Regions from separate parts of the Streptomyces sp. NPDC088254 genome, predicted to be linked through region 1. Evidence: riboswitches for the same ligand, from Rfam matches in the RefSeq annotation. Region 1 holds a riboswitch; each other region holds the start of a gene.
What was found. Region 1 has a riboswitch for thiamine pyrophosphate ahead of thiO (glycine oxidase ThiO). Riboswitches for the same ligand answer to the same signal wherever they lie in the genome.
Positions count from the first base shown of each region.

Region 2: linked by a shared signal. The riboswitch ahead of thiC (phosphomethylpyrimidine synthase ThiC) and the one ahead of thiO (glycine oxidase ThiO) in region 1 are both predicted to bind thiamine pyrophosphate.
Region 3: linked by a shared signal. The riboswitch ahead of ACIOC0_RS36415 (thiamine ABC transporter substrate binding subunit) and the one ahead of thiO (glycine oxidase ThiO) in region 1 are both predicted to bind thiamine pyrophosphate.

Region 1 is NZ_JBIURQ010000009.1:357,606-368,159, reverse strand. Features, by position in the region: gene ACIOC0_RS26720 (class II 3-deoxy-7-phosphoheptulonate synthase) at 1-300, shown strand, start outside; gene ACIOC0_RS26715 (bacterioferritin-associated ferredoxin) at 456-683, shown strand; gene bfr (bacterioferritin) at 711-1,190, opposite strand; gene ACIOC0_RS26705 (sulfite oxidase-like oxidoreductase) at 1,365-1,997, shown strand; gene ACIOC0_RS26700 (deoxyribonuclease IV) at 2,065-2,946, opposite strand; gene pknB (Stk1 family PASTA domain-containing Ser/Thr kinase) at 2,981-4,930, opposite strand; gene ACIOC0_RS26690 (thiazole synthase) at 5,357-6,151, opposite strand; gene thiS (sulfur carrier protein ThiS) at 6,155-6,355, opposite strand; gene thiO (glycine oxidase ThiO) at 6,352-7,515, opposite strand; TPP riboswitch at 7,513-7,624, opposite strand; gene ACIOC0_RS26675 (hypothetical protein) at 7,677-8,027, shown strand; gene ACIOC0_RS26670 (NAD(P)/FAD-dependent oxidoreductase) at 8,105-9,301, shown strand; gene ACIOC0_RS26665 (Rv2175c family DNA-binding protein) at 9,375-9,740, shown strand; gene thiE (thiamine phosphate synthase) at 9,819-10,466, shown strand.
Region 2 is NZ_JBIURQ010000002.1:552,036-562,589, forward strand. Features, by position in the region: gene ACIOC0_RS09355 (IclR family transcriptional regulator) at 1-345, shown strand, start outside; gene ACIOC0_RS09360 (SsgA family sporulation/cell division regulator) at 443-889, shown strand; gene ACIOC0_RS09365 (YibE/F family protein) at 1,018-2,586, opposite strand; TPP riboswitch at 2,659-2,847, shown strand; gene thiC (phosphomethylpyrimidine synthase ThiC) at 2,840-4,654, shown strand; gene ACIOC0_RS09375 (hypothetical protein) at 4,730-5,608, opposite strand; gene ACIOC0_RS09380 (metallophosphoesterase) at 5,802-6,881, opposite strand; partial or broken gene ACIOC0_RS09385 (IS982 family transposase) at 7,256-7,579, opposite strand; gene ACIOC0_RS09390 (LacI family DNA-binding transcriptional regulator) at 7,637-8,749, opposite strand; gene hisC (histidinol-phosphate transaminase) at 9,188-10,267, shown strand; gene ACIOC0_RS09400 (cytochrome ubiquinol oxidase subunit I) at 10,526-10,554, shown strand, end outside.
Region 3 is NZ_JBIURQ010000015.1:175,573-186,126, forward strand. Features, by position in the region: gene rpsB (30S ribosomal protein S2) at 1-327, shown strand, start outside; gene tsf (translation elongation factor Ts) at 485-1,321, shown strand; gene pyrH (UMP kinase) at 1,510-2,268, shown strand; gene frr (ribosome recycling factor) at 2,441-2,998, shown strand; gene ACIOC0_RS36400 (phosphatidate cytidylyltransferase) at 2,998-4,248, shown strand; gene ACIOC0_RS36405 (hypothetical protein) at 4,352-4,843, shown strand; gene rlmN (23S rRNA (adenine(2503)-C(2))-methyltransferase RlmN) at 4,912-6,018, shown strand; TPP riboswitch at 6,046-6,151, shown strand; gene ACIOC0_RS36415 (thiamine ABC transporter substrate binding subunit) at 6,231-7,331, shown strand; gene ACIOC0_RS36420 (ABC transporter permease) at 7,376-8,977, shown strand; gene ACIOC0_RS36425 (ABC transporter ATP-binding protein) at 8,977-9,996, shown strand; gene ACIOC0_RS36430 (LAETG motif-containing sortase-dependent surface protein) at 10,069-10,554, opposite strand, start outside.

The sequences.
Region 1 (10,554 bases):
ACCGACCCGATGCACGGCAACACCTTCGAGGCGGCCTCCGGGCACAAGACGCGCCGTTTCGACGACGTGCTCGACGAGGTCAAGGGCTTCTTCGAGGTCCACAAGGCGCTCGGCACCCACCCGGGCGGCATCCATGTGGAGCTGACCGGCGACGACGTCACCGAGTGCGTGGGCGGCGGTGACGAGATCTTCGTCGACGACCTGCACCAGCGCTACGAGACGGCCTGCGACCCGCGGCTCAACCGCAGCCAGTCGCTCGACCTGGCCTTCCTCGTCGCGGAGATGTACCGGGACCAGTAGTGATCCGCCCGTGACGGGCGGAGGGTGGGGCGCGGATCACATACGATCCGCGCCCCCTCCACTTTTGCGCCTCCTGAGCCCCGGGTAAGGTTAGGTTAGCCTCACCGATCAACGGGACGGCGACAGCAATCAATCCCGGCGGGAGGTGGATCCGCGTGTTCGTCTGCAGCTGCTTCCAGGTGACGGAAGCGCAGGTCCAGCAGCACGCGGAGAACGGCGCCTGCACCCCGCGCCAGATCGCCTCCGCCTGCAAGGCCGGCACGGACTGCGGGTCCTGTGTACGTCGTATCCAGGCGATCCTCGGCCGCGGCACCTGTCCGCGCCGGGAGCAGGCGGACCAGGGTGAGCAGGTGCTCACCGCCCGCCTCGACGAAGCGGCCTAGTACGTGCGCTAGCCCCGCGGCGGCGGCTCAGCTCTCCGGCTGCTCGATGAGCTGCGCGATGTAGAGCGCCTCGCCGAGCTTCTCCACCAGCTCCAGCTGGGTGTCGAGGTAGTCGATGTGGTGCTCCTCGTCCGCGAGGATCGACTCGAAGATGTTGGCGGACGTGATGTCGCCCTTCTCGCGCATCACCTGGATCCCGCGCCGGAGGCGGTCGATGGCCTCCACCTCGATCTGCCGGTCGGCCTCGAACATCTCCTTCACCGTCTGGCCCACGCGCACATGGAACAGCCGCTGGTAGTTCGGCAGGCCGTCCAGGAACAGGATGCGGTCGGTGAGCACCTCCGCGTGCTTCATCTCGTCGAACGATTCGTGCCGGGTGTACTTCGCGAGCCGCGTCCAGCCGAAGTTCTCCTGCATCTTCGCGTGCAGGAAGTACTGGTTGATCGCGGTGAGCTCGGCGGTGAGCTGTTCGTTCAGGAACTCGATGACCTCGGGGTCGCCCTGCATCGCGGGGCTCCTTCCACGTGGGGAATCAGGAGGTTGCCGCCGCATGATTTCACCGCTGGTCGAAGATCGTCCAGTAAGTGCGTACTTAGTAAGTTAGTCCAGGCTCAGTGCTGATTGCCCGTTTCCGCCCATGGCGGGTGAGGGGCGGTGTCCGGGGTCTGTCAGGATGGAGCCATGGGTCAGCCGGTGGAGCGGGAAACGGGAGAAGCAGCAGTGTCCGAGCTTCCGCCGGGGCAGCGACTGCAGCGGGGCTGGCCGGTCACCCACTACGGCCCGGTGCCCAAGTTCCGTCCGGAGCGCTGGGAGTTCAGCGTCTTCGGCGCCACCGCCGACGGAGGCAAGCGGAGCTGGAACCACGAGGAGTTCACGGCCCTCCCGCACACCACCGTCGTCGCCGACCTGCACTGCGTGACGAAGTTCAGCATGCTCGGCGCCGAATGGGGCGGGATCCCGGCCCGCACCATCCTGGACATCGCGCCGCCCGCCCCCGACGTCACCCATGTGATGGTGTGGGCGGAGTACGGCTTCAGCTCCAACCTGCGCCTGTCGGACTTCGCCTCCGACCGCACGATCTTCGCCACCCACAAGGACGGCGAACTCCTCACCGCCGAACACGGCTTCCCGCTCCGCCTGGTCGTCCCCCATCTGTACGCCTGGAAGGGCCCGAAGTGGGTCCGCGGCGTGGAGTACATGACCGCCGACCGCCGCGGCTTCTGGGAGGAGCGCGGCTACCACAACATCGGCGACCCGTGGCGGGAGCAGCGGTACTCCTACCAGGAGGAACCGGGGGAGGGACCGGAGCTGTAGCCGGCCCTCGGCCGTCCCGGAGTCCGTGGCCGGCTGCTCAGCCGTCCCGGAGTCCTTGGCCGGCTCCTCAGCCGTCCCGGAGTTTCTTCAGCCGCTCCACGTCCGCCGCGTGGCCTTCCTTGCCGCCGGGCGTCTCGATGACGAGCGGCACGCCGACGGTGGCCGGGTGGGTCATCAGGGCGCGGAACGGATCCTCGCCTATGTGGCCGGACCCGATGTTCTCGTGCCGGTCCTTGTGCGCGCCGACCACATCCTTGGAGTCGTTGGCGTGGATCAGCTTCAGCCGTCCCTCGCCGACGGTGTCCACCAGCAGATCGAGGGTCTGGTGCATACCGGACGGGCCGGTCAGATCGTGCCCGGCGGCGAAGACATGACAGGTGTCCAGGCAGACGCCGAGCTTGGGGTGGGCGTCCAGCGCCTCGAAGTACGGGCCGAAGTCCCAGGTCCGCGAGCACAGCGAGGAGCCCTGGCCGGCCGTGCCCTCCAGCAGCAGCCACGGGTCGTCGTCGTGCGTCAGCTCCTCCAGCAGCGGAAGCATGTGCTCCCGCACCTGCTTCAGCGCCACCGACCGGTCCCGTCCGCCCGTCGCGCTGCCCGTGTGCACGACCACGCCCAGCGCGCCGATCTCCCGCCCCCGGCGCAGCGAGTGCCGCAGCGACTCCACCGACCTCTCGACCGTCGCCTCGGTGTGCGAGCCGAAGTTGATCAAATACGGCGCGTGCACGTACGCCGGCGTCGACGTGGTCGCGCACGCCTCCCGGAACGCCTCGTCCTGCCGCGGGTTCCCGGCGGGGGTCGCCCAGCCGCGCGGGTTGGCGACGAAGACCTGGACCGCCTCGGCCTGCAGTTCGCGGGCGTAGGCCACCCCGACCGAGTGCAGGCCGCCGGCCACGGGGACATGGCCGCCGACGGGGTTGCGGGAGGGGAACGGTGACGCTTGAGGACTCACCCGCCCAGGGTGTCACGCCCCCGGGACCGCCAGGTCACCGGATGGTGATCGTGATGGTCGACCCCTTGGGCGCCGACTCCCCGGCCTCCACCGACTGCTCCTTCACGGTGTCCCCGAACAGCCCCAGCAGACCCCTGTCCTCCTTGACCCCGAACCCGGCCTGCTCCAGCTGCCGCTTGGCGTCGTCGACGCTGGAGCCGACCACGTCCGGGACCTCGACCATCTCCGGCCCCTTGGACAGCGTCAGCGTCACGGTGTCGCCCTCGGCGACCTGCTTCTCCGGCCCCGGCGACTGGGCGGCGACCTGGCCCTTGTCGTACTCGGAGTTGACCTGCCCGGCGGCGACCTTCACCTTCAGGCCGGCCTCCGCCAGCGCGGCCCGGGCGTCGGCCAGGCTGTCGCCGACGACCTCCGGGACGTCGACCGGGCTGCCCTTGCTGACGACGAGGGCGACCGCGGTCCCCGCACGGCGCTCGGTGCCCGCTTCGGGGTCGCTGCGGATGACGGCGCCCTTGGGGACGTCCTCGCTGAACTCCTGGGTGACCATGCCCGGTTCCAGGCTGTCGTCCTTCAGCTGGGCCTTGGCCCTGGCCAGCCGGAAGCCCTTCAGGTACGGCACCTTCACGGTCTCTGGCCCGTCGGACACGACGAGCGTCACCGTGTCGTTCTTGCGGATGCGGGCCCCCGGTCCGGGGTCGGTGGAGATGACCGTGCCGCGGGCGACCGTGTCGCTGAACTCGTGCTTCGTGGTGCCGGCCTCCAGCCCGGCCGCCTCCAGCCGCTGCCTGGCCCGCTCCTCGGTCTGGGTCAGCACCGCCGGGACCTTGGTGAACTGCCCGGAGTTGATGTACCAGACGCCCGCGCCGACGCCGAGGACCAGCAGGACCAGGGTGACGATCGCCACCGTCCGGCCCCTGGGCGGCAGCGACCGGCGCTGCGGCGGCAGCGGAGGCGGGCTGCGGAACCGGGACGTCCGGTCGAGCCCGTCGCCGCCTCCGCCGGCCTGGGCGGCCGGGTCGTTCTCGCCGACGGGCAGGGGCCTGGGGACCGTGAGGGAGCGCGGGATCACGCTCGTGCGGTCCTCGGCGTTGTCGTGCTCCGCGGACAGGGCCTGCGGGGGCGAGGCGTCCAGCTGCTCCTCGGTGAGCGCGGCGCGCGCCGCGCGGGTCTGGGAGAGCAGCGCCACGGCGTCGTACGGGCGCACGTCCGCGTTGCGGGCGGTCGCCGAGGCGACCAGCTCGTCCAGCGCGTAGGCCAGACCCGGAACGACGGCCGAGGGCGGGGGCACGTCGTCATGGAGATGCTTGTACAGCACGACGGCGGGGGTGCCGCCCTCGTGCGGCTTGTCGCCGGTGAGCATCTCGTACAGCACGATGCCGCACGCGTACACGTCCACGCGCGCGTCGGCCGTGCCGTGCTCGATCTGCTCGGGCGCCAGGTAGGACACGGTGCCGAGGACGGCGCCGGTGGTGCTGGTGACGGTGTCCACGGAGCGCACGAGACCGAAGTCGGCGACCTTGACCCGTCCGTCGTCCCCTATGAGCACGTTCTCGGGCTTCATGTCCCGGTGCACGAACCCGGCCCGGTGCGCTGCGCCGAGCGCGGCGAGCACGGGCTCCAGGATGTCCAGCGCGGCCCTCGGCTGGAGCGCGCCCCGGTCGCGCAGCACATCGCGCAGCGTGCAGCCGGCGATGTACTCCATGGCGAGGTACACGTACGCCCCGTCCGTCCCCTGGTCGAACACCTGGACGACGTTGGGGTGGGCGAGCCGGGCGACGGACTTGGCCTCCCGGATGAAACGCTCGACGAAGGAGGCGTCGCTCGCGAGGGCCGGATGCATCACCTTGAGTGCGAGCACGCGGTCGAGGCGGGTGTCCACGGCCCGGTAGACCGTGGCCATCCCGCCGACCGCGATCCGCGCCTCGACGCGATAGCGCCCGTCGAGCACCTGCCCGACGAGAGGGTCCTGAAGGGTCGTGTCCACGCAGCGAGTCTACGAGCCCCCACCGACACCCCCACCCCACCCACCACCGCACTGCAGCGGACCTGTGACGCACCCCATGCCCCCGGGACGGAAAGCCCCCGACGGCGCCCAGCCCCCGGGCCCCCACCGACTCCCGCCCCGAGACGAAACCCCGCCGATGGCGCTCGGCCCTCCGGGCCACGTCCGCCTCCCGCCCCGAGACGGAGAGCCCCACGTCCGCCTCCCGCCCCGAGACGGAGAGCCCCACGTCCGCCTCCCGCCCCGAGACGGAGAGCCCCGACGGCGCTCGCCCCCGGGCGCCCCGCCTCCGCCCGGGGACGGAACGCCGCCGACGGCGCTCAGCCCCCACGGGCGACGTTCACCTTTCTCCTGACGGTGAACGGGCGGTGCGCGGGTGGGAGAGAGGAAACGGGACCGTCCCCACGGTCAGAACGCAGGACGCTCAGGGTCCAGCGAGGCCAACCCCTCCGCAGGAGAAGACGCCGCAGCGAAGTACCGCCGGGGAATGCGCCCCGCCAGCCGCGCCAACCGCCCCGCCTCCACCCCCGCCCGCATCGCGCGAGCCATCCGCTCGGGATCCGCCGCACGCGTCACCGCCGACGCCAGCATCACCCCCGCACAACCCAGCTCCATCGCCAGCGCCACATCCGACGCCGTACCCGCCCCCGCGTCCAGAATCACCGGCACCCCCGCGTGCTCCACGATCAGCTGGAAGTTGTGCGGATTGCGGATCCCGAGCCCGGACCCGATCGGTGACCCCAGCGGCATCACCGCCGCGCACCCCACGTCCTCCAGCTTCCGCGCCAGCACCGGATCGTCGTTCGTGTAAGGCAGCACCGTGAACCCGTCGTCGACCAGTGTCTCCGCCGCGTCGAGCAGCTCCACCGGATCCGGCAGCAGCGTCCGCTCGTCCGCGATGACCTCCAGCTTCACCAGGTCCGTCCCGAGCGCCTCCCGCGCCAGCCGCGCCGTCAGCACCGCCTCCCCGGCCGTGTAGCACCCCGCCGTGTTCGGCAGCACCCGTATCCCGAGCCGGTCGAGCACCGACAGCACCGACCCGTGCACCGAGGGGTCCACCCGGCGCATGGCGACCGTCGTCAGCTCGGTCCCGGACGCGATCAGCGCCCGCTCCAGCACCTCCAGGCTGGGCGCACCGCCCGTGCCCATGATCAGCCGGGACGACAGCGTCGCAGCGCCGAGGACGAGGGGATCGTCAGCCATGGCTCAGCCTCCCTGGACGGCCGTGAGGACTTCCACCCGGTCCCCCTCGGCGAGGGCCGTGGCGGACCACCGCGCGCGCGGGACGACGGTCTCGTTCAGCGCGGCGGCCACCCCGGAGGGCGCCGCCGTCAGGGACCGTACGACGGCGTCGAGCGCGGTGCCGGCGGCGACCTCCCGCCGCTCACCGTTGACGTGGATGTTCATGCGGGCTGCTCCGAGAGTGCGGCGGCGCCGAAGCGCCGGGGTGTGAACGGGCGGGCCAGGTCGGGAAGTTCACCCGTGGTCAGGACGTGCGCCAGCACGTCCCCGGTCACCGGCGTGAGCAGCACGCCGTTGCGGTGGTGACCGGTGGCCAGCAGCAGCCCGTCCAGGCCGCTCGGCCCGAGCAGGGGCGCGTTGTCCGGCGACGCGGGACGCAGCCCCGCGCGCGTCTCCGTCAGGGGCAGTTCACTGATCCCGGGGATCAGCTCATGGGCGTCGCGCAGCAGCTCGTAGACGCCGCCCGCCGTCACCGTCGTGTCCCAGCCCAGCTCCTCGCTCGTCGCGCCGACGACCAGCTCGCCGTTCTCCCGCGGCACCAGATAGACGTCGCTGCCGCGCACCACGGCCCGTACCGTGCGGCTCAGGAACGGCGCGTACCGGGGCGGCACGGTCAGCCGCAGCACCTGCCCCTTCACCGGCCGCACCGGCGGCAGCAGCTCCCGCGGCACGCCCGCGAGCCGCCCGCTCAGACTTCCGCCCGCGAGCACCACCTGCCCCGCCTTCAGCGCCGTCCCGTCGTCCGTGACGACCCCGTCGGCCCGGCCGCCCCCCACGGACAGCCGCTCGGCCCAGCGGCGGTGGAAGACCACGCCCGCCCGCTCGCACGCGGCCACCAGCGCCCCCGCGAGCCGCCGCGGGTCGATCTGGTGGTCGCCGTCCACGCGCAGCCCGCCGCGCACGCCCGGGGCGAGCATCGGCTCCAGGCGCCGGCACTCGCGCCCCGACAGCCACTGTGACGTGAGCCCCGACTGCTGTTGCAGGGCGTGCAGTTCCCGCAGATGGGCCCGGTCGTCGGCGTCCAGCGCCACCGCGAGGGTGCCCGAGCGCCGATAGCCGAGGTCGTGCCCGGTGAGGTCGCTCAGCTCGGCCGCGAACTCCGGGTAGCGGCGCGCCGATTCCACGTTCAGGCCGAGCAGCGTCTGCTCGCCGTGGTGCAGTTCGGTGACGGCGGCCAGCATCCCGGCCGCCACCCGCGCGGCCCCGCCGCCCGGATCGGGATCCACCACCGCCGTGACCAGACCGCGCTGCGCGGCCCGCCACGCCGTGACCAGACCGATGATTCCGCCCCCGACGACGAGGACGTCTGACGTACGTGCGGACATGGGCGTCCAGCCCCTCCCTTCGCCGGCATGACCCGGATCAGGTTCGTACGGTCGGAGGCCGCCAGCCTCCCTCTCAGCCCGGTGCGTCCGGGCTCCCGCGAGTGCTCTAGGTTGGCCACCCTAGCCCGGCCCCGCATGTCTCAGTAAGGGAGTCCCACCCCGTGCCGCCCTCGCTCGACGGTCTCGTCCTCGCCCCCGTCGCCGACCAGGCCCCCGGCCAGGTCGGCACCCGCACCCGCTTTACGTACCACGAGCGCGACGGTGTGATCTGGGCCGACTACGCGGGCGGCGACGTCGTGAGAGGGCATCTGGTGGGTACCCGTGCCGGGGACCTGCTCGACTTCCGGTACGTACAGCTCAAGCAGGACGGGACGACGTCCTCGGGGCACTGCGTGTCGACGGTGGTGGAGCTGGCCGACGGCCGGGTCCGCCTCGACGAGACATGGGAGTGGGAGTCGCAGCCCGGCAGCGGGACGAGCGTTGTGGAGCAGGTCACGGAGCACGACGGCTGACTGACAATCCGTCAGTTGTCTAAGGTGATCAGGTGAGCGAGCAGAGACGGGACGAAGTCGGTACGGCCGGGCGGCGCGTGGTCGTCGTCGGCGCGGGCATGGCCGGGGTGCAGACCGCGGTCGCTCTGCGCGAGCAGGGCTTCGACGGGACGGTGACGCTGATCGGCGCCGAACCCCACCAGCCCTACGACCGGCCGCCGCTGTCCAAGGCGGTCCTGCTCGGGAAGGCCGAGGGCTCCGCCTTCGACGTCGACTTCGAAGGCCTCGGCATCGGCCTGCGGCTCGGCAGCGAGGCCCTCGGCGTGCGCCCCGCCGAACACGTCCTGGACACCGAGGCGGGCCCGGTCCCCTACGACGTCCTGGTCCTCGCCACCGGCGCCGAACCGATCCGGCTGCCCGGCGCCGAGGGCGTGCCCGGTGTCCATCTGCTGCGCACCCTGGACGACGCCGAACGGCTGCGGCCCGTCCTCGCCCGGCAGCACGACGTCGTGGTCGTCGGCGCCGGCTGGATCGGCGCGGAGTTCGCCACCGCCGCCCGCGACGCCGGCTGCGCCGTCACCGTCGTCGAGGCCGCCGACCGGCCGCTCGCGGGCGCCCTGCCCGCCGAGGTCGCCGCCCCGATGGCCGGCTGGTACGCCGACAGCGGCGCCGAACTGCGCACCCGCGCGCGTGTGGAGCGCGTCGAACCCGGCGAGGTCGTCCTCGACGACGGCGCGCGGCTGCCCGCCGGCGCGGTCGTGGTCGGCATCGGCGCCCGCCCCGCGACCGCCTGGCTGGCCGGTTCGGGCATCGAGCTCGGCGCGCACGGCGAGGTCCTCGCCGACTCCCATCTGCACACCAGCGTGCCGGACGTGTACGCGGTCGGCGACTGCGCCTCCCTCCCCTCGGCGCGCTACGGCGAGCGGCTCCTCGTCCACCACTGGGACAACGCCCTCCAGGGCCCGCGCACGGTCGCCGCCAACATCCTCGGCGAGCCCACCGGGGAGCCCCTGGAGACCTACGACCCGGTGCCGTACTTCTGGTCGGAGCAGTTCGGCCGCTTCGTCCAGTACGCCGGCCACCACGGCGCCGCCGACCGCATGGTGTGGCGCGGTGACCCGGCAGGACCGGCCTGGAGCGTGTGCTGGCTGCGCGACGGGCGCCTGGTCGCCCTGCTGGCCGTGGGCCGCCCGCGCGACCTGGCGCAGGGCAGACGGCTGATCGAGGCGGGCAGCCGTATGGACGTCGACGCGCTGGCCGACCCGTCGCGTCCGCTGAAGAACGCGACCGCCTGATCTCCCCGGGAGTGCGGCGTTCGGGCAGGGGAGCGATCGCGGCCACCCGGCCCGAGCGCCTACCCTTGACCCCGTGACCGAGATTGACGCAAACATCGATGCTCTCGTCCCCGCCTGGCTCACCCTGCCCGACATCGCAGAGATGCTCGACGTCGAAGTGACACGTGTGCGGCAGCTGGTCAAGGAGGGCCAGCTCATCGCCGTGCGCCGCGGCGAGAACCGCGCGCTGCACGTGCCCGCCGCCTTCATCGACGGGGACAAGGTCGTCAAGGGCCTCGTGGGCACCCTGACGCTGCTGCGGGACGACGGCTTCACGGACGAAGAGATGCTGGAGTGGCTCTTCACTCCCGACGAGAGCCTGCCCGGCACGCCGGCCCAGGCCCTGAGCGAGAATCGCGGCACGGAGGTGAAGCGCCGCGCCCAGGCGCTCGCCGTCTGACCAGCACGTTCCGGACGACCGACCGGCCTGCGGAGGCTTCCGGGCCCCCGCGGGCCGCCGCCCACGGGGGACCCACGCATGCCCGACACCGCCCGCGCCCGCCTCGCCGACGCCCGTCTGTACCTGTGCACGGATGCCCGCAAGCGCCAGGGCGACCTCCCGGAGTTCCTGGACGCGGTCCTCGCCGCCGGCGTCGACATCGTCCAGTTGCGGGACAAGGGGATGGAGGCGGCCGAGGAGCTGGAGCACCTGAAGGTGTTCGCCGACGCCTGCGCCCGGCACGGCAGGCTGCTCGCGGTCAACGACCGCGCGGACGTCGCCCACGCCGCCGGCGCCGACGTCCTCCACCTCGGCCAGGGCGACCTGCCGGTCCCCGCGGCCCGGGCGATCCTCGGCGACGACGTCCTCGTCGGCCGCTCCACGCACTCCGAGGCGGAGGCCCGGGCCGCCGCCGTCCAAGACGGTGTGGACTACTTCTGCACCGGCCCGTGCTGGCCCACCCCCACCAAGCCCGGCCGACACGCCCCCGGCCTCGACCTGGTCCGCCACACCGCCGCCCTCGGCACGGATCGCCCCTGGTTCGCCATCGGCGGCATCGACCTCACCCGCCTCGACGAGGTGCTGGACGCCGGCGCCCGCCGGGTCGTCGTCGTGCGCGCGATCACCGAGGCGGACGACCCCGGGGCCGCGGCGGCGGAGTTCGCCGAGCGGCTGCGGAAGGCGTGATTTCCGGCCGGTGGCTGTCCGGCATTGTCCGGCCGAATGTCCAAAGGGCGGACAGCAGTCCGGCAAATCGGGCAAATTTGCGGGATCT
Region 2 (10,554 bases), on a different contig from region 1:
CACGCCATCGGCCAGTGCCTGCTGTCCCAGTTGGACGAGGACTCACGCCGCGACCATCTGGCCCGCTACCCCGTGCAGTCGATCACCCCGTACACCGTCCGTGACGACCACACGCTGATGCGACGTCTGGCCCGGGTGCGGCGGATGGAGGCGGTCGTCGAGCGCCAGGAGTACGCGCTGGGCACGGTCTGCGCGGCGATCCCGATCACCGTGGGCACCTCGGCGGCGACGATGGCGATCTCACTGCCCGCCCATCAGTCGGACCGGCTGCTCTCGGCGGCGCAGCAACTGCAGCGCGAGGTCGGACGCATGCTCGGGTCGCTCGCGCTCTCTATCAGTATCTGAAAACTCACTCCTTGTGATCTGTCGTGCACGTTCAGCAAGATGCCACCAGTGTCAGGGGTTGATTCCCAGCCATCTACGGCAATGACGGGGTTAGGCGATGCGCGAGTCCGTGCAGGCAGTACAGGCAGAGGTCATGATGAGCTTCCTCGTCTCCGAGGAGCTCTCGTTCCGTATCCCGGTCGAGCTGGGCTACGAGACCTGCGATCCCTACGCCGTGCGCCTCACCTTTCACCTGCCCGGTGATGCGCCGGTGACCTGGGCGTTCGGGCGGGAGCTGCTGATCGACGGGGTGGGCAGACCGTGCGGCGAGGGCGATGTGCGGGTCTCGCCCCTCGACCCCGGATCGCTCGCCGAGGTTCTGATCCGGCTTCAGGTGGGCGGCGACCAGGCGGTGTTCCGTTCTTCCACGGCTCCGCTCGTGGCCTTCCTCGACCGCACCGACAAGCTCGTCCCGCTGGGCCAGGAGGGTGCGCTCGCCGACTTCGACGCCCATCTCGACGAGGCTCTGGACCGGATCCTGGCGGAGGAACAGAGCGCCGGCTGAAGCGTCGCGCCGGGGAGGGCGACGGACGCTTCAGCGCGGGGAGGGGCTCTGCAGGAACGTTCACTCAGGGCGGTACGGGGCTCGGGTGCCGAAGGCGCACGGATGACGGTGCCGGACGGCCGGCCCCGTCAGCGCTTGCGGCGTCGGCCCTTGCCGCTCCGAGCGGCCGCGGGCGACTTTCCCGCGGCCGCGGTGGCCGCCCCCGAAGGCCTCGCGTCCGGGACCGCCTTGCCCACAGAAGCCGTCCCGGGCCGGTCGGCCGAGACAACGAGGGCAGCGAGCGCGGTCGTCACCGGGACCGAGGCGACCAGGCCGATCGAGCCCACCAGCGTGCGCACGATCTCCTCGGCGACCAGCTCACTGTTGGCGACCGTGCCGACGCTGCTCTGCGCGATGGAGAAGAGCAGCAGCAGCGGCAGTGCGGCGCCGGCGTAGGCGAGCACGAGAGTGTTGACCACGGAGGCGATGTGGTCGCGGCCGATGCGGATGCCGGCCCGGTACAACCCGCGCCAGCCCATCGACGGGTTGGCCTCGTGCAGTTCCCAGACCGCGGAGGTCTGCGTGACCGTCACGTCGTCCAGGACGCCGAGCGAACCGATGATGATGCCGGCGAGCAGCAGACCACTCATGTCGATCGAGGGGTACAGGCCGTGGATCAGCCCGGTGTTGTCGTCCGTGTTGCCCGTCAGAGCGGCCCAGTCGACGAACCAGGACCCGAGCACGCCGATCAGCAGCAGGGAGATGAGCGTGCCGAGGACGGCCACTGAGGTGCGGGCCGACAGACCGTGGCACAGATAGAGCGCGATCAGCATGATGGCGCTCGACCCGACCACCGCGACGGCCAGGGGGTTCGACCCCTGCAGGATGGCGGGCAGGACGAAGAAGTTGAGCACCAGGAAACTGATGGCCAGCGCGACCAGCGCCATGACGCCCCGCAGCCGCCCGACGATCACCACGGCGACCGCGAAGATCCCGGCGAGCAGTCCCATCGGCAGCTTGCGGTTGATGTCGGTGACCGAGTACTGCAGGTCCTTCGGCGCGGAGGGTTCGTAGGCGACCACGACCTTCTGCCCCTGTTCCAGCTGCCGTGTCTGGTCCGGCTGGACGATCTCAGTGAACGTACGGCCCTTGTCCTTGCCGGTGTCCACCCGGATCGTGGCCCGTTTGCAGGTTCCCTTCGCCTGCTGTTCGGCGGAGGAGCCCTCGGCCGTGGAGGTGTCTCCGGTCGGGGGCACTCCCGAGGCGTTCACCGAGGAACAGCTCAGGCTCTCGATCTTGGTGACCGTCGCCTGGTGGGTCTGCCGGTCGAAGCCCACCCCGGTGCGCTCGTGCGGTGGGGCACCGCCGGGCCACAGCACGACGAGCCCGGCGAGCACGGCCACCGCGAACGGGATCAGGACGACGGCGATGACCTTGCGCAGATGCCGGGAGACGGGGGCAGCCGGCCCGTGGCTGTGACTGTGCGAATGCCCATGCCCACCGCCCGGCCCGTGGCCACCCGCACCGTGACTGCCCGCACCGTGATCACCTGGCCCGTGATCACCTGGCTCGTGGCCGCCGGGGCCGTGATGGTCCCGCCGGTGGTCGTCTTGACGGTGACGGTCCCGTCCGCGGTCGTCGTCCGGTCCCGGCCCGCCGCCGCCCGGACGGCGAGGCTGTTCCGGTGGCGGATACGGAGGCTGGTGAGTCGTGGTCACCGACCGATCATCGCAAGAACCGCTGGGGCCCACTGTTCACCGCGCCACACATGCCGCTAGCGTGGAGGCGCATTTTGTACACGCGGGAGCTCGGAGCACCGGGCTGAGAGGGCGCTGACCTCTGTCTTCGCGATGTTTCACGTGGAACGTCACCAGCGCGAGTGATGGGTCACACGAAACGTCGGCAGACGGCAATCGCTGCGTCGACCGCTGAACCTGTTACCGGGTAATGCCGGCGTAGGGAGTAGGTCTCATGACCAACAAGGACGCACGCACTCCTGCCTCCACGCAGATCTCCACCGAGGTCTCCGTCGACGGGGAGGCCGGAAAGTCCATCGGCTGGCACAAGGCGTACGTCGAGGGCAGCCGCCCCGACCTGCGGGTACCGGTCCGCCAAGTGCACCTCACCAACGGCGGGTCGGTCACGCTGTACGACACCTCGGGTCCGTACACCGATCCGCATGTCGACACCGATGTCCGCCGGGGACTGCCTCCGCTGCGGGAGAACTGGATCATCGCCCGAGGCGACACCGAGGAGTACGCGGGCCGGCCCGTCCGCCCCGAGGACGACGGCGTCAAGCACACCTCGCCGCGCGGTGGTCTGCGCAACCTCGACGCGGTCTTCCCGGGGCGGCCGCGGCTGCCGCGTCGCGCCCGGGCCGGCGAGGCGGCCACTCAACTCGCCTATGCCCGGCGGGGAGAGATCACGCCCGAGATGGAGTACGTGGCCATCCGGGAGAACGTGGCACCGGAGGTCGTCCGCGAGGAGATCGCAGCGGGCCGCGCGGTGTTGCCCGCCAACGTCAACCACCCGGAGATCGAGCCGATGATCATCGGTAAGAGGTTCCTGGTGAAGGTCAACGCCAACATCGGCAACTCGGCGGTGACGTCCTCCATCGAGGAGGAGGTCGAGAAGATGACCTGGGCGACCCGGTGGGGCGCCGACACCGTCATGGACCTGTCCACCGGCCGGAACATTCACACCACCCGCGAGTGGGTGCTGCGCAACTCCCCCGTGCCCATCGGCACGGTGCCGCTCTACCAGGCGCTGGAGAAGGTCGACGGCAAGGCCGAGGAACTGACCTGGGAGATCTACAAGGACACGGTCATCGAACAGGCCGAGCAGGGCGTGGACTACATGACCGTCCACGCGGGCGTCCGTCTCCCGTACGTCCCCCTGACGGCGAACCGCAAGACCGGGATCGTCTCCCGCGGCGGTTCGATCATGGCCGCGTGGTGCCTGGCCCACCACAAGGAATCGTTTCTGTACGAGAACTTCGAGGAACTCTGCGAGATTCTCGCGGCCTACGACGTCACGTACTCGCTGGGCGACGGTCTGCGCCCCGGCTCGATCGCGGACGCCAACGACGCCGCGCAGTTCGCGGAGTTGAGGACGCTCGGGGAACTCAACCGGATCGCGAAGCGTTTCCATGTACAGACGATGATCGAGGGCCCGGGCCACGTCCCGATGCACAAGATCAAGGAGAACATCGACCTTCAGCAGGAGATCTGTGATGAAGCTCCGTTCTATACGCTCGGCCCGCTGACGACAGACGTCGCCCCGGCGTACGACCACATCACGTCCGGCATCGGCGCCGCGATGATCGCCTGGTGGGGCACGGCCATGCTCTGCTACGTCACGCCCAAGGAACACCTGGGCCTGCCCAACCGGGACGACGTCAAGACCGGCGTCATCACCTACAAGATCGCCGCTCATGCGGCCGACCTCGCCAAGGGGCACCCCGGAGCCCAGGAATGGGACGACGCCCTGTCCGACGCCCGTTTCGAGTTCCGCTGGGAGGACCAGTTCAACCTGGCCCTCGACCCGGACACGGCCCGTGAGTTCCACGACGAGACGCTGCCGGCGGAGCCGGCCAAGACGGCTCACTTCTGCTCGATGTGCGGGCCGAAGTTCTGCTCGATGAAGATCAGCCAGAGCATCACCGAGCGGTTCGGCGGTGGGTCGGCGGAGGGAGCGACACCGGAGGAGATAACGGAGGGGATGCTGCAGAAGTCGAAGGAGTTCGCGGCGAGCGGCAACCGGGTCTACCTCCCCATGGCGGACTGAAGCAGCACAGGCCGACATAGGGCGGCTTGCGCAGTGCAGGCGGCTTGCGCTCCCGTCGGGGCGCAAGCCGGAGGCCTATTCCGGCTGGTGCTCCGGGCCTCCGAAGTCCGGGCTGGTGTAGTCCGGGCTCGAGTAGCTCGGGCGCGGGCCGGCCGCGGGGCCGTCGTCGGGACTGGTGAAGCCCGGGCGGTCGTAACCGATCTTCGGCAGGCGGCCGCCGGGGGCCGGCGGGGCCGATGCGGGATGCTGGGCGTCGGTCGCGCCGGGATCGGCGAGAGCCTCGCGCAGGAACGGCACGATGCCCCGTGTCAGCAGGGCTTCCCGCCAGGCCTCCTTGGCGCGGTCCACCTCCTCGCTGCGTTCGCCGTACGGGCCCGCCTCCAGGGAGGGCCGGTTGCGCAGGGCGGTGAGCAGGAGCCCGACGGTGGCGACGAGAATCGCGGCCGCGGCGACCGCGCCGAACGCCCACCCGGCGTTGACCATGGCCTCGGCGGCCGTCGCCCCGGGATCGAGCATTCTGAGCACGTAGCCGACGAGCAGGAAGATCACCGCGGCGGTTCCGGCGAGCACGGGGGTGAGGACGGCCGCGATGGCGACGGCGCCCGCTCCGGCGGCCTCGGCCACCTGGGCCGCCTCACCCACGGTGGCGAGCCCCAGCCCGCCCACGCCCGGCTCGCCGACGTCCTGGCCGGAGGCGGAGGGGGCGGCGGAGGAGGAGGGGTGGCGCAGTTCCTCGCGGACCTTCACATAGTGCTGGTACTCGGTCGCCGCGGCCGCCGTGATGAGGGCGGTGGCGTTGAGCGCCATGGTGCGCAGCTGCTCGGCGTTGAGCCGTTGGCCGACGGCGGTCAGTTCCGGGCGGTGTGGTGCGGAGCGCAGCGCCTCATCGAGGATCCGCTTGTACTCCTGGCGGTCCTCGCTGTGCAGGTGCTGCGGAACGCTGTTCATGTGCATCCCCCGATGCTCCGTAGGGCTTGGGGCTCGCATGCCAACGAGCCGTCGGGCAGAAACGGAGGGGAGCCTGCTACGGATGAACCGATGGTAGAGCGGCGACGGCCCGGGGTAACAGGGGGTTCGCGGAAATTGACCCCTGGCCTGCGGTACCGTCGACGGGTCCGGCGCGGGGTGCGCCGGGTCCCGCGAACGGTCAGACCGCGAGCGGCAGTTGCTGGACCAGCAGCTTCCCGGCCATCGTCACTCCGCCGTCCATGGCGATGGCGAGCCCGTCGGCGTAGACGTGCGGTCCCTCGACCGCGGGCGCCGGGTCGTCGCCCTCCTCGGAGCCGACCTCACCCAGCAGGTACGGGATGGGGCTATGGCCGTGAACGACGCGGTGGCCGCCGTACGTGTCGAGCAGGGAGCGGGCGGCGTCTGCTCCGCCCTCGTCGCGGAAGGCGAAGCGCTTGGTGAACTTGCGGAACAGGTCCCACACCTCGTCCGCGTCGTTGCGGGTGATCGTCTCGCGGATGGTGTCGTTGACCGCTTCGATCGAGTCGCCGTAGTCCAGGTAGGCGGTGGTGTCCGAGTGCACGAGCAGGTGGCCGTCGACTTCCTCGACGGCGTCGAGGCGGGCCATCCACTGCAGGTGATGGTCCTGGAGGCGGTCCATGTCCGCCTTCTGGCCGCCGTTCAGCAGCCAGGCAGCCTGGAAGGTGGCGGTGCCCGCGCCGGAGTTGACGGGGGTGTCGCCGAACCTCTTGGCGCCGAGCAGCAGCAGCTCGTGGTTGCCCATGAGGGCCTTGCAGTAGCCGCCGGCCGCGGCCGCCTCAGCGGACAGTCGCATCACGAGGTCGATGACGCCGATGCCGTCCGGCCCGCGGTCGGTGAAGTCGCCGAGGAACCACAGTCGGGCGGTGCCCGCGCACCACTGGCCGGTCGCGTCGATCAGGCCCTTTTCCTCGAGCGCGGCCAGCAGCTCGTCGAGGTAGCCGTGCACGTCGCCGACGACGAACAGCGGGCCCTGGCGGGTGGCCTGCGGCGGCGCCTGGGCGGCGGCGGGGTCGACGGTCACCTGGACGGTGTCGCCCCGGTTGATGACCGGCAGGTCGCGCTGGGTGGGCGTGTAGCCGTCGGGGTGCTCCGCCGGGTCCTCGAGCGGCGGCGCGGCGTTCCCCGGATGCGCGCTCTCGGCGTACGGGCCGGTCTCGTGCACGTAAGCGGGCACCCGGAAGTCGCGCAACGTCGCCGTACGCTCCACCTCGGGTCCCTGACCGGCCCCCTGAGTCATCAGACCCCTCCACCATCGCGCCGCATCTGCACCGCTTCGGACTGTCTGGTCGTAACGGCCCGCGGTGCCGTGCGCCCATCATAGGAATGCGGATCCTGTCGTGTGATGACCCAGGGGTGGTGAATCAGAGAGAGGTTCCGTTTCCCTGCGGCTTTCGCCCCGGTTGTGGTGGGATCGGCGGCCCGGCGCAGCGGCCAGCCGTCCTCGACCACGCAGCGGGCCAGGCGCAGGCGTCCGGTCTCGGTCAGGGGTGCATAAACGGGGGGGGGCACGAGGGCCTTTCGTTGTTCGGTGCAGGTGTCGCAATCCACACCGAACCCGGAAGGCCCTCACTCATTCAAGATCACACTCCAGTGATCGCTGTCACCAACCCCCACGATCCACACGTCGTCCAGCCACAGGTCGGTGTCTGCGGCCAGTGACCGGATGACCGGTTCGACCAGCGGCAGAGCGGCCCGCAGGCGCTTGTTGCAGGCCGGACGCTGCGGCAGATACGGGAACAGCGTGTGCAGGTGAGCGGGGGCGAAACGCGGCCAGCGGGCCTCGCAGCGGAAGCCCAGCATCGCCTGGGCCACGGCCAGGGTGACCAGTTCCGCATCGGTCAGCCGGGGCGGCCGGCCACGCCGGCGTGAGGTCTTCAGACGGTCATCAACATGCACGTAGAGTGCGGTCAAGAGGGTGTCCAACTCGGTCGTCACAACCCGATGTTGGACACCCTCCCTCCGTCTGAGAACCCCGCATTCGGAACTACTCGTCTAGGTCTTCTCGGGCGCCCGGGGCGGACTCACCGTCGTCCGCGGTGGGCGGCGCTGGGACGAGGTGCGCACGATCAGTTCGGTCGGTATCACCTGTTCGACCGGGTGGTCGGATTCCACGCCCTCGATCGCGTCGATGAGGAGCTGGACGACCGCCGTCCCGATGCGGCGTGGTTTCAGGGAGAGCGTGGTGATCGGCGGATCGGTGCCGGCGTAGACGGTGGACTCGCTGCAGCACACCAGGAGCAGGTCCTCGGGGACGCGCAGCCCGTAGCGGCGGGCGGCGGCCAGCAGGTCGGTGCCGTTGGGGTCGAAGAGGCCGTAGACGGCGTCCGGGCGGTCGGGGCGGGCCAGCAGCCGGTCGGCGGCGACTGCGCCCGCGCACGGGTCGTGGGCGGGGTAGGCCTCGTAGACGGGGTCCTGGCCGACGCGTTCGCACCAGCGCAGGTACGCGCTGGTCGACAGGTGGGTGTACGTGTCGGTGGAGGTGCCCGTGAGCAGACCGATGCGGCGGGCGCCGGCGTCGGCGAGATGGTCGAGGAGGTCCAGGACGGCGGCCTCGTGGTCGTTGTCCACCCAGGCGGTGACCGGGAGCGTGCCGGCCGGGCGGCCGTCGGAGACGACGGGTAAGCCCTGCTTGACGAGTTCGCTGACCACGGGGTCCTGGTCGGACGGGTCGATGACGACCGTGCCGTCCAGGGCCACGTTCGACCACACGTCGTGGCGCGAGGTCGCGGGCAGGATGACGAGCGCGTAGCCGCGGGCGAGAGCGGCCGAGGTGGCGGCGCGCGCCATCTCGGCGAAGTACGCGAACTCGGTGAAGGTGAAAGGTTCATCCCCGTACGTGGTCACGGTCAGGCCGATGAGGCCGGACCTGCCGGTGCGGAGGGTTCGGGCCGCGGCCGAGGGGCGGTAGCCCAGCCGGTCGGCGACTTCACGGACATGGCGTCGGGTGGCGTCGGGGAGCCTGCCCTTGCCGTTGAGGGCGTCGGAGACGGTCGTGATGGACACTCCGGCGGCGGCGGCCACGTCCCTGATGCCCGCCCGGCCCGGCCGGCTGCCTCTGCGTGAGGTTTCCGCGCGGCTCACCTGGTGCTTCCCTGCTGCTGTCATGGCGAGCCGATAGTAGGGCTCATCGGGTGGGGTAGGGCGGACGCATATGCGCGCGTTGACAGGCACGTTTCTGCACGGTCGCCAGGGGTCAATTGCCATGGAAATGAAGGTAGTTGAGAGCCCGTGCATCGGGACGTGTGGTGCTCGCATGGATGCGCCTGTTGAGGCACCGATGTCTCGAAGAGGTCTCAACTCACCTGCACGAGGGATGCGCGCCACGGCGCGAACCACCGGCGCGTAGATATATGTGAAGCGCGCCCCCGATTCGTACACCTTCGTACGTAGATGCGACTGCCGAGGGGTCGCCGGCCAGGGATCGCGCTCGCCGGCCGGCGGCACGCGGGTCGGCCACCAGGGCTCCCGCACCTGTTCGCGAGTGGCCCAATCCTCATAAGGTGAGCAGTATTGAAGCCGGTGGTGGTCACGAGGAGGACTGCGGTGAGCGAGACGAGCCCCAAGCTGCGCGCCGAGCTGGAGGGGATCCCCACCTACAAGCCGGGCAAGCCGGCCGCGGCGGGCGGTCCCGTGGCCTACAAGCTGTCCTCCAACGAGAACCCCTACCCGCCGCTGCCCGGTGTGCTGGAGAGCGTCTCGGCCGCCGTCGCGTCCTTCAACCGCTATCCGGACATGGCCTGTACGGGGCTGGTGAACGAGATCGCCGAGCGTTTCGGCGTGCCCGCCTCGCACGTCGCCACCGGCACCGGATCGGTGGGCGTCGCCCAGCAGTTGGTGCAGTCGACCGCAGGCCCCGGCGACGAGGTCATCTACGCCTGGCGTTCCTTCGAGGCGTACCCGATCATCACGCGGATCAGCGGTGCGACCGCGGTGCAGGTGCCGCTCACGCAGGGCGATGTGCACGACCTGGACGCCATGGCGGACGCGATCACCGAGCGGACCCGGCTGATCTTCGTCTGCAACCCCAACAACCCCACCGGAACGGTCGTGAAGCGGGCGGAGCTGGAACGGTTCCTCGACCGGGTGCCGGCTGACGTGCTGGTCGTCCTGGACGAGGCCTACCGCGAGTTCATCCGCGACCCCGAGGTGCCGGACGGTTGTGTGCTGTACCGCGAGCGGCCGAACGTATGCGTCCTGCGGACGTTCTCCAAGGCGTACGGGCTCGCTGGTCTGCGGGTTGGTTTCGCGATCGCCCATGAGCCGGTGGCTGCGGCGCTGCGCAAGACGGCGGTGCCGTTCGGAGTGAGCCAGCTCGCCCAGGAAGCCGCGATCGCGTCGCTGCGGGCTGAGGATGAGCTGTTCGGGAGGGTCGGCTCGCTGGTGTGCGAGCGCATCCGGGTGGTGGAGGGGCTGCGTGCGCAGGGCTGGACGGTGCCCGAGACGCAGGCGAACTTCGTCTGGCTGCGGCTGGGTGAGCGCACCGTCGACTTCGCGGCGGCGTGCGAGCAGGCCGGCGTCGTGGTCCGGCCGTTCCCGGGGGAGGGCGTGCGGGTCACGATCGGGGAGACCGAGGCGAACGACATCTTCCTCAAGGTCGCGGAGGGCATCCGCAAGGAGTTGTAGGCCCGACCGCGAGCGGGTCGGGCCACCGTCGGGGCGCCTTGGTTTCACGTGGAACCGAGGCGCCCTTTCGCATGCCGCGGAGGAGCGCCCTGCCGGGCTGCCGGCAAGCGTCCTCGCGCGCCCCAGAGAGTGCTCTGTCGCTGTTCAGAGGCCTGAAGCGTCGTTCGGGGACCCCGCTGTACGGGTGTCGAACGGCTATGCGTCATAATTGCTTGTGAATGTGAACGCTTTCACAAGCGTGAAGTTAGGAGCGGTGACGTGGACCTGGCGTTGGCGCCGGAGACCCT
Region 3 (10,554 bases), on a different contig from region 1:
CCGGGCAACGACGACGCGATCCGCTCCGTCACCCTGCTCACCCGCGTGATCGCCGACGCCGTCGCCGAGGGCCTCATCGCCCGCTCCGGCGTCGCCACCGGCGACAAGGGCGACAAGGCCGCCGGCGAGCCGCTGGCCGCCTGGGAGCGCGACCTGCTCGAGGGCGAGAAGAAGGCCGACGAGGCTCCGGCCGCCGAGGCCGCCCCCGCCGCCGAGGCTGCCGCGGAGACCTCCGAGGCCCCCGCCGCGGAGGCCGCCGAGGCCCCGGCCGCGGACGCCGAGGCCCCCGCCGCCGAGGCCCCGGCCGCGGACGCCGAGCAGGCCTGACCGTCACAGCGTCACGGTTGACGGCGGGGGCGCTGACATGAAGTCCGCCCCCGCCGTTCACCCGTAGGTCGGCACAGAGCCGGAGAGTTCCCGTGAAGGGGCTCCCCGCCCGTTCCGATCGTCGATCTTCCAGACTTCGAGAAAGACTTACAGACTCATGGCGAACTACACCGCCGCCGACGTCAAGAAGCTCCGCGAGCTCACCGGCGCCGGCATGATGGACTGCAAGAAGGCGCTGGACGAGGCCGAGGGCAACGTCGAGAAGGCCGTCGAGGCGCTCCGCATCAAGGGCCAGAAGGGCGTCGCCAAGCGCGAGGGCCGCTCCGCCGAGAACGGCGCCGTGGTCTCGATCATCGCCGACGACAACTCCTCCGGCGTCCTCGTCGAGCTGAAGTGCGAGACGGACTTCGTCGCCAAGGGCGAGAAGTTCCAGGCCGTCGCCAACGCGATCGCCGAGCACGTCGCCAAGACGTCCCCGGCCGACCTCGACGCCCTGCTCGGCTCGGAGATCGAGGCCGGCAAGACCGTCCAGGCGTTCGTGGACGAGGCCAACGCCAACCTCGGCGAGAAGATCGTCCTGGACCGCTTCGCGCAGTTCGCCGACGGCTTCGTCATCGCGTACATGCACCGCACGATGCCCGACCTGCCCCCGCAGATCGGTGTCCTCGTCGAGCTGGACAAGCCGAACGCCGAGGTCGCCAAGGGCATCGCCCAGCACATCGCCGCCTTCGCGCCGAAGTACCTCTCCAAGGAGGACGTGCCGGCCGACGTCGTCGAGTCCGAGCGCCGCATCGCCGAGGAGACCACCCGCGCCGAGGGCAAGCCCGAGGCCGCGATCGCCAAGATCGTCGAGGGTCGCCTCAACGGCTTCTTCAAGGACGCCACCGTCCTCGGCCAGCCGTACGCGCTCGACAACAAGAAGTCCGTCCAGAAGGTCCTGGACGAGGCCGGTGTCACCCTGAAGCGCTTCTCGCGCATCAAGGTCGGCATCTGAGTCCGTACCGCGATCGACGCGCGCCCCCTATAGGGTCGACGTGAGTCGTCCGCGTACGCCGTCACGCGCGCGTGACGGACGACAGCAGATCTGACGAGGAGGCCATTGCCGCGCACGGGTTGCGAACGACACCCCACCGGCAATGGCCTTCTTCGTATGTGCACCACGTGAAAGAGGCGGGATCTCCCATGACCACCAAGGCCCAGAAGACTGACGACGGCAAAGTACGCGGCCGGTTCCTGCTGAAGCTGTCCGGAGAGGCGTTCTCCGGCGGCGGCGGCCTGGGCGTCGACCCCGACGTGGTGCACAAGATCGCCCGCGAGATCGCCGCCGTCGTCCGGGACGGCGCCGAGATCGCGGTCGTCATCGGCGGCGGCAACTTCTTCCGCGGCGCCGAGCTCCAGCAGCGCGGCATGGACCGCGCCCGCTCCGACTACATGGGCATGCTCGGCACCGTCATGAACTGCCTCGCCCTCCAGGACTTCCTGGAGAAGGAAGGCATCGACAGCCGGGTCCAGACCGCCATCACCATGGGCCAGGTCGCCGAGCCGTACATCCCGCTGCGCGCCGTGCGGCACCTGGAGAAGGGCCGCGTGGTCATCTTCGGCGCGGGCATGGGCATGCCGTACTTCTCCACCGACACCACCGCCGCCCAGCGCGCCCTGGAGATCGACGCCGAGGCGCTGCTCATGGGCAAGAACGGCGTGGACGGCGTCTACGACTCCGACCCGAAGACCAACCCGGAGGCGGTCAGGTTCGACGCCCTCGGCTACGGCGAGGTCATCACCCGCGACCTGAAGGTCGCCGACGCCACGGCGGTCACGCTGTGCCGCGACAACAAGCTGCCGATCCTCGTCTTCGAGCTTCTGGCCGAGGGCAATATCGCCCGGGCCGTCAAGGGTGAGAAGATCGGCACGCTTGTGGGTGACGAAGGCGACCGGGTCTGACCGGTCGAACCGCAGTTCGTATGACAAAGCCTGGCCGGGGGACGGACCCTGGTCGGGGGATGGACAATGTCCTGCCGGTCGGGAACCGTGCAGGAAGAAGACGCGACGCAGCCGGCCGCCGCCTCCGCAAGGAACCGCAGCCGGGCCTACTCAAGACACGCAGGAGCAAGTGGTGATCGAAGAGACCCTCCTCGAGGCCGAGGAGAAGATGGAGAAGGCCGTCGTGGTCGCCAAGGAGGACTTCGCCGCGATCCGCACCGGCCGTGCGCACCCGGCGATGTTCAACAAGATCGTGGCCGACTACTACGGCGCGCCGACGCCGATCAACCAGCTGGCTTCGTTCTCCGTGCCGGAGCCGCGCATGGCGGTCGTGACCCCGTTCGACAAGAGCGCGCTGCGCAACATCGAGCAGGCCATCCGCGACTCCGACCTGGGCGTCAACCCGAGCAACGACGGCAACATCATCCGGGTGGTGTTCCCCGAGCTCACCGAGGAGCGCCGCCGCGACTACATCAAGGTCGCCAAGGGCAAGGGCGAGGACGCCAAGGTGTCCATCCGCTCCGTCCGCCGCAAGGCCAAGGACGCGATCGACAAGCTCGTCAAGGACGGCGAGGTCGGCGAGGACGAGGGCCGCCGTGCGGAGAAGGAGCTCGACGACACCACCGCGAAGTACGTCGCCCAGGTGGACGAGCTCCTCAAGCACAAGGAAGCGGAGCTGCTCGAGGTCTGATGAACGACTCTTCCTGGGGCGCTCCGCCGCACGCCGGTTCACAGGCGGGGTACTGGGGGCCCAACGACCAGGGACCTGTCCAGGGGGCCGCCCCGGCGGGTCCCGGCTACGATGCGCCTGAGGCGCAGCAGACTCGCCCCATGCCCATCGTCCCCGATGTACCCGCTCCCGGCGGACACCAGGATGACGACCGGGGGGCCGCTCGTCCGGGCGGCCCCGCGTTCCGGGACGGGACGCCTCACCGCGAGACGCCGCACGCGTTCCGCGAGGAGTCGTCCCAGAACGAATCGTTCCCCCACGAGTCGTTCCGCGACGGGAACCGCCGCGGCGGCCCGTACCGCGACGACACACCGTCGGTGCAGCCCCCTGCGGCGGCGCCGCAGAATCCGGAGCCCATGCCCGACGCCCCGCAGCCGGCGCCCGCGCCGCAGAAGAAGAGCGCGGGCCGTGACCTGGGCGCGGCCATAGGGGTCGGCGTCGGACTCGGCGCGGTCATCGTCGCGTCGCTGTTCGTCGTCAAGGCCGTGTTCGTCGGTGTCATAGCGATCGCCGTCGTCGTCGGGCTGTGGGAGCTGACCAGCAGGCTGCAGGAGCGCAAGGGGATCAATGCTCCGCTGGTGCCGCTCGCGCTCGGCGGGGCGGCGATGGTCGTCTCCGGGTACGTCCGGGGGGCCGAGGGCGCGTGGGTGGCCATGGCCCTCACCGCGCTGGCGGTCCTCGTCTGGCGGATGACGGAACCCCCGGAGGGCTACCTCAAGGACGTCACGGCCGGTCTCTTCGCGGCGTTCTACGTCCCGTTCCTCGCCACCTTCGTCTCGCTGATGCTGACGGCCGAGGACGGCGCGCAGCGGGTGCTGATGTTCCTGATGCTGACGGTGGTCAGCGACACCGGCGCGTACGCCGTCGGCTGGCGCTTCGGCAAACACAAGCTCGCCCCGCGCATCAGCCCCGGAAAGACCCGCGAGGGCCTGCTCGGGGCGGTGACGTTCGCCATGGTCGCGGGCGCGCTGTGCATGCAGTTCCTGATCGACGGCGGCACCTGGTGGCAGGGGCTGCTGCTGGGCCTCGCGGTCGCGGTCAGCGCCACGCTCGGCGACCTCGGCGAGTCCATGATCAAGCGGGACCTCGGCATCAAGGACATGGGCACGCTCCTGCCCGGCCACGGCGGCATCATGGACCGCCTGGACTCCCTCCTGCCGACGGCCCCGGTGGTCTGGCTCCTCCTGGTGATCTTCGTAGGCTCCACCTGACCACCCCGCCCTCTGCCGACGCACGGGCCCCCGTCCTCCCGGACGGGGGCCCGTCGTGATATCGGAGTGCGCGTGGGAGCCTGTGACTGCCACAGTCACTGCCGTGACCTTGACGGACGTACTTGTCGACTTCGCCCGCACCGGCCGGATCGGACCGCTGCACTGCGGCATGCCCTTGGCCGACGCCGAAGACCTTCTCGGGCCGGGCCGTCCACACCCGGCCATCCGCTTGAAGGGGCCCGACATCGACGGCTATCCCTACGCCTGGGACGGCTTGGAGCTGGAAGTCACTCAGCGGCGGGTCAGCGGCATCTGGATCCGCCTATGGCCCGGCTCGACGACGAAACTCCCACCGCTCGTCCTGCCCGAGTCCGAGACCCACGAAGCGACGGTCCTTCGGGAGGAACTCACCGCAGCCCTCGACAGCGCGGGCTGCCTGCACGAGGTCAACAGCAACCTCACCTTCGGCCGGCAGTCGAGCATCCTCACCCAGCCCGCGAACGTCTGCGCGGTCTTCAGCCTCCCGGCCCGCAACAACCACGTCCCCCACCGCGACCGGCACTACCTCGACGTCATGCACAAGCACACGGCTTGACTCGGGTGACCGCCCCCACCCCGGGAGCGCTCGGGGTCGCGGAGTTGATCTGCGACACTGGTAGCGCCATGCCTAAGCCCGGAGAACTCACATTCGTCGCCCCCCGTGGAGCCAAGAAGCCGCCGCGGCATCTTGCTGATCTCTCGCCCGCCGAGCGGAAGGAGGCGGTGGCGGAGATCGGTGAGAAGCCGTTTCGGGCGAAGCAGTTGTCGCAGCACTACTTCGCGCGGTACGCGCACGAGCCGGCGGAGTGGACCGACATCCCCGCCGGGGCGCGGGAGAAGCTGCGGGAGGCGTTGCTTCCCGAGCTGATGACCGTCGTACGGCATCTGTCGACGGACCAGGGCACGACCCGCAAGACGCTGTGGCGGCTGTTCGACGGGACGCTCGTGGAGTCGGTGCTGATGCGCTACCCCGACCGGGTGACCATGTGCATCAGCTCGCAGGCCGGCTGCGGGATGAACTGCCCGTTCTGCGCGACCGGGCAGGCCGGTCTCGACCGGAACCTGTCCACGGCGGAGATCGTGCACCAGATCGTGGACGGGATGCGCGCGCTGCGCGACGGGGAGGTCCCCGGCGGGCCGGCGCGGCTGTCCAACATCGTCTTCATGGGCATGGGCGAGCCGCTCGCCAACTACAAGCGGGTCGTAGGCGCCATCCGCGCGCTCACCGACCCCACCCCCGACGGGCTCGGGCTGTCGCAGCGCGGGATCACCGTGTCCACCGTCGGGCTGGTGCCGGCCATCCACCGGTTCACCGACGAGGGCTTCAAGTGCCGCCTCGCCATCTCGCTGCACGCCCCCGACGACGAGCTGCGCGACACCCTCGTCCCCGTGAACACGCGGTGGAAGGTGCGCGAGGTGCTCGACGCCGGGTTCGAGTACGCCGAGCGGTCCGGGCGGCGCCTGTCCATCGAGTACGCGCTGATCCGCGACATCAACGACCAGGCCTGGCGCGGCGACCGGCTCGGCCGGATGCTCAAGGGCCGGCCCGTGCACGTCAACCTCATCCCGCTCAACCCGACGCCCGGGTCCAAGTGGACCGCGTCCCGGCCCGAGGACGAGAAGGCGTTCGTCGAGGCGATCGCGGCGCACGGCGTGCCCGTCACCATTCGGGACACCCGGGGCCAGGAGATCGACGGGGCCTGTGGCCAGCTCGCGGCCACCGAGCGGTAGTCTGTTCCCGGACAAGTTCATATCTTCGTATTCCGACAGGGGAGCGCCACAGCGCTGAGAGTGCGGCACCGGCCGCAGACCCTCTGAACCTCGCCCAGGTCATTCTGGGTAGGAAGTTCGGTCATCACTCGAGCTGTTGCGCCCTGCCCGGGCCCGTTGGCGGACCCCGGGCAGGGCCGCGTCTTCTCCTGGTCAACCCCAGGAGGAATCCAGTGCACACCAGGACGTTCGTGGCCGCGGCCGTGGGCCTCGGTCTCGTCACGCTGTCGGCGTGCGGTTCGTCGTCGTCCGGCGACAGCGGATCGGGCGGCGACGCCGGGTCCGGCGGCGGCTCGAAGACCGTCACCCTCGTCAGCCACAGCTCTTGGTCCGTCTCCAAGAACGTGCTCGCCGACTTCGAGAAGCGGTCCGGGTACAAGGTGCGCGTCCTGGAGGACGGCGACGCCGGGCAGGCCGTCAACAAGGCGATCCTCACCAAGGACAACCCGCAGGGCGACGTCTTCTTCGGCGTCGACAACACCCTGCTCTCCCGCGCTCTCGACAACGACCTGTTCCAGCCGTACGAGGCCAAGGGCCTCGACCAGGTCGGCGCCGAGTACCGGCTCGACGCGGACAAGCACCGGGTCACCCCCGTCGACCACGGCGACATCTGCGTCAACTACGACAAGAAGTACTTCGCCGACCACGACCTGGCCCCGCCCGCCTCCTTCGACGACCTGGTCAAGCCCGCCTACAAGAACCTCCTGGTCACCGAGAACGTCTCCACCTCCTCGCCCGGCCTCGGCTTCCTGCTGGGCACCGCCGCGCGCTACGGCGACGGCGGCTGGGAGGGCTACTGGAAGAAGCTCCGGGCCAACGGCGTGAAGGTCGTCGACGGCTGGGAGCAGGCCTACAACGAGGAGTTCTCCGGTTCGGCCGGCGGCAGGAAGGCCGGCGCCGACCGGCCGCTCGTCGTCTCCTACGCCTCCTCGCCGCCCGCCGAGGTGATCTACGCCGAGCCCAAGCCCGCCACCGCCCCGACCGGCGTCGCGGCCGGCACCTGCTTCCGGCAGGTCGAATTCGCGGGCCTGCTGAGCAACGCGAAGAACAGCGCGGGCGGCAAGGCGCTGATCGACTTCCTGCTGTCGAAGGAGTTCCAGCAGGACATGCCGCTCAACATGTTCGTCTACCCGGTGGTCAAGGGCACCGCCGTGCCCGCCGAGTTCACGAAGTACGGGCCCGCCGCCAAGGACCCCGAGACCATGGACCCGGCGAAGATCGCCGAGAACCGCGACCAGTGGGTCAAGTCGTGGACCTCGCTCGTACTGAAGTAGCCCCGGCCAGGAGGCGTTCGGGGAACGCGGCGCGGCTCGGGCTCATGGTCCTGCCCGTCGCGTTCTTCGGGGTCTTCTTCGCCTGGCCCGTCGCCGCGATCGTCGCGCGCGGGCTCGACGTCGACGGCGCATGGCGCTTCGGCCGTCTCCTCGACGTGCTCGGGCAGTCCGACATCCGGCACGTCCTGTGGTTCACCGCCTGGCAGGCGGTCGCCTCCACCGCGCTCACCCTGCTGGTGGCGCTGCCGGGGGCGTACGTCTTCGCCCGCTTCTCCTTCCCGGGCAAGGAGGTGCTGCGGGCTGTCGTCACCGTCCCGTTCGTGTTGCCGACGGTCGTCGTCGGCACGGCGTTCCTGGCGCTCGTCGGGCGGGGCGGGCTGCTCGACGAGCTGTGGGGCGTACGGCTGGACACCACGGTGTGGGCGATCCTGCTCGCCCACGTCTTCTTCAACTACGCGGTGGTCGTACGGACCGTGGGCGGGCTGTGGGCGCAGCTCGACCCCCGTCAGGAGGAGGCCGCGCGGCTGCTCGGCGCCTCCCGGCTGCGGGCCTGGCGCACGGTCACCCTGCCCGCCCTCGGGCCCGCCGTGGCCGCTGCCGCGCTGATGGTCTTCCTGTTCACCTTCACCTCCTTCGGCGTGGTCCAGATCCTCGGCGGGCCCACGTTCTCCACGCTGGAGGTGGAGATCTACCGGCAGACCTCGGAGATCTTCGACCTGTCCACGGCCGCCGTCCTGACCCTCGTGCAGTTCCTGGCCGTCGGCGCGATCCTCGCCGTGCACGCCTGGACGGTGCGGCGGCGGGAGAGCGCGCTGCGGCTGGTGGACGCGAAGCTGACCGCGCGGCGGCCCCGCGGGGCCGGGCAGTGGGCGCTGCTCGGCGGGGTGCTGACGAGCGTCGCCGTGCTGCTGGTGCTGCCGCTCGCCGTGCTGGTGCAGCGCTCGCTGGACGCGCCGGACTTCGCCTACTACCGGGCGCTGACCCGTGACGACGGCAACGTCTTCCTGGTCCCGCCGATCGAGGCGGTCGGCAACTCGCTGGAGTACGCCGTCGCCGCGACCGCCGTCGCGGTGCTGATCGGCGGCCTGGCCGCGGCGGCGCTCACCCGGCGGGACGCCGGACGCCTCGTCCGCGGCTTCGACGCGCTGCTGATGCTGCCGCTGGGCGTCTCGGCGGTGACCGTCGGCTTCGGTTTCCTCATCGCGCTCGACGAGCCCCCGCTCGACCTGCGTGGCACGTGGATGCTGGTGCCGCTCGCGCAGGCGCTGGTCGGCGTGCCGTTCGTCGTGCGGACCATGCTGCCGGTGCTGCGGGCGGTGGACGTACGACTGCGGGAGGCGGCGGCCGTGCTGGGAGCGTCGCCGTGGCGGGTGTGGCGGGAGGTCGATCTGCCGCTGGTGCGGCGGGCGTTGCTGGTCGCCGCCGGGTTCGCGTTCGCGGTGTCGCTCGGGGAGTTCGGGGCGACGGTGTTCATCGCCCGGCCCGACAACCCGACGCTGCCGGTCGCCGTGGCCCGACTGCTGGGCCGCGCCGGGGAACTCAACTACGGCCAGGCAATGGCTCTTTCGACGATTCTGATGCTGGTGTGCGCGGTGGCCCTGCTGGTGCTGGAGCGGCTGCGCACCGACCGGACCGGGGAGTTCTGATGCTGCTGCGGCTCGAAGGCGCGACCGTGCGGTTCGGAGGGCGGGCCGTGCTGGACGGCGTCGATCTCGCCGTCGCCGAACACGAGGTGGTGTGCGTGCTCGGGCCGAGCGGCAGTGGCAAGTCCACGCTGCTGAGGGCGGTGGCGGGGCTCCAGCCGCTCGACGCGGGGCGGGTGCTGCTCGACGGGCGCGACCAGACCAAGGTGCCCGCGCACAAGCGGGAGTTGGGCCTGATGTTCCAGGACCATCAGCTGTTCCCGCAGCGGGACGTGGGCGGCAACGTGGCTTTCGGGTTGCGGATGCACGGCCATGCCAGGCATGAACAGGGCGAGCGGGTCCGGGAGTTGCTGGACCTTGTCGGCCTCCCGGGCGCCGCCCGCCGGGCCGTCGCCTCGCTGTCCGGCGGTGAGCAGCAGCGGGTGGCGCTGGCCCGTGCGCTCGCTCCCCGCCCCCGGTTGCTGATGCTCGACGAGCCGCTGGGCCAGCTCGACCGGTCGCTGCGGGAACGGCTGGTCGTCGAACTGCGGGAGCTGTTCGGACGGTTGGGCACCACCGTGCTCGCGGTCACCCACGACCAGGGTGAGGCGTTCGCGCTGGCCGACCGGGTGGTGGTGATGCGGGACGGGCGGATCGCCCAGTCCGGCACGCCTCTTGAGGTGTGGCAGCGGCCGGCGGACGCCTTCGTGGCGCGCTTCCTGGGCTTCGACAACGTGGTCGAGGCGAACGTCGCCGGCGATGTCGCGGACACCCCGTGGGGCAAGACCCCGGTTCCGCCCGGTTCCCCGCAGGGCCCCCGCACGCTCCTGGTACGCCCGGCCGGGGTGCTCCTGGCCGACGCGGACGACGGCCTGCCCTGCACGGTCACCGCCCGCACCTTCAAGGGCAGCCATGTCACCCTCCACCTCCAGCCGGCCGACGCCCCCCGTCTGGAGGCCGCGTGCCCCCTGCGCCTGGCCCCGGAGGTCGGTGCCGCGGTGGGCGTGAGCTTCGACCCGGCGGAGACCGTCGTTCTCGGCTGAGCGGTGGCGAACCGCAGCGGGTCGACATGCCTGTGGCCCGTCCCCACCGGGGGACGGGCCACAGGGCTTCGGTCAGTGGTTGTCGGCGCCTCGGCGACGCATGCCGTAGAAGACGGCTCCTCCGCCGAGGGCGAGGAGGGCGGCCGCGACGCCGACGATCGCGCCGGTCGGGGCGCCGGAGCCGGTTTCGGCGAGGTTGGATTCGCCGAGGCCGGGGGACGGCGCGTTGCTGGACGCGGGGCCCGATCCGGTGTCGGCCGGCGCGCTGCTGTCGTCCGCCGAGGGCGACGGGGCCGGCGCGCCGGACGTGGCGGTGCCGGACGTCGTGTCGGACGGGGTCGACGACGGCGTCGCGGCCGGGGCGGTGGGCGTGCTGGACGCGGACGGCTTCCCGGGCTTTTCGGGCTTGTCGGGCTTGTTGGGGTTGTCGCTCTTGCAGCCCTTGGCCGGGGTGGTGAGGTTCGGCTCGATGTCGGCGTTCAGATCGGCGTCGACGGCCGTGATGTGGACCCGGTAGACCGCGCCCGGCTCCCAGTCCTCCGCGAAGGTGACGGTGGC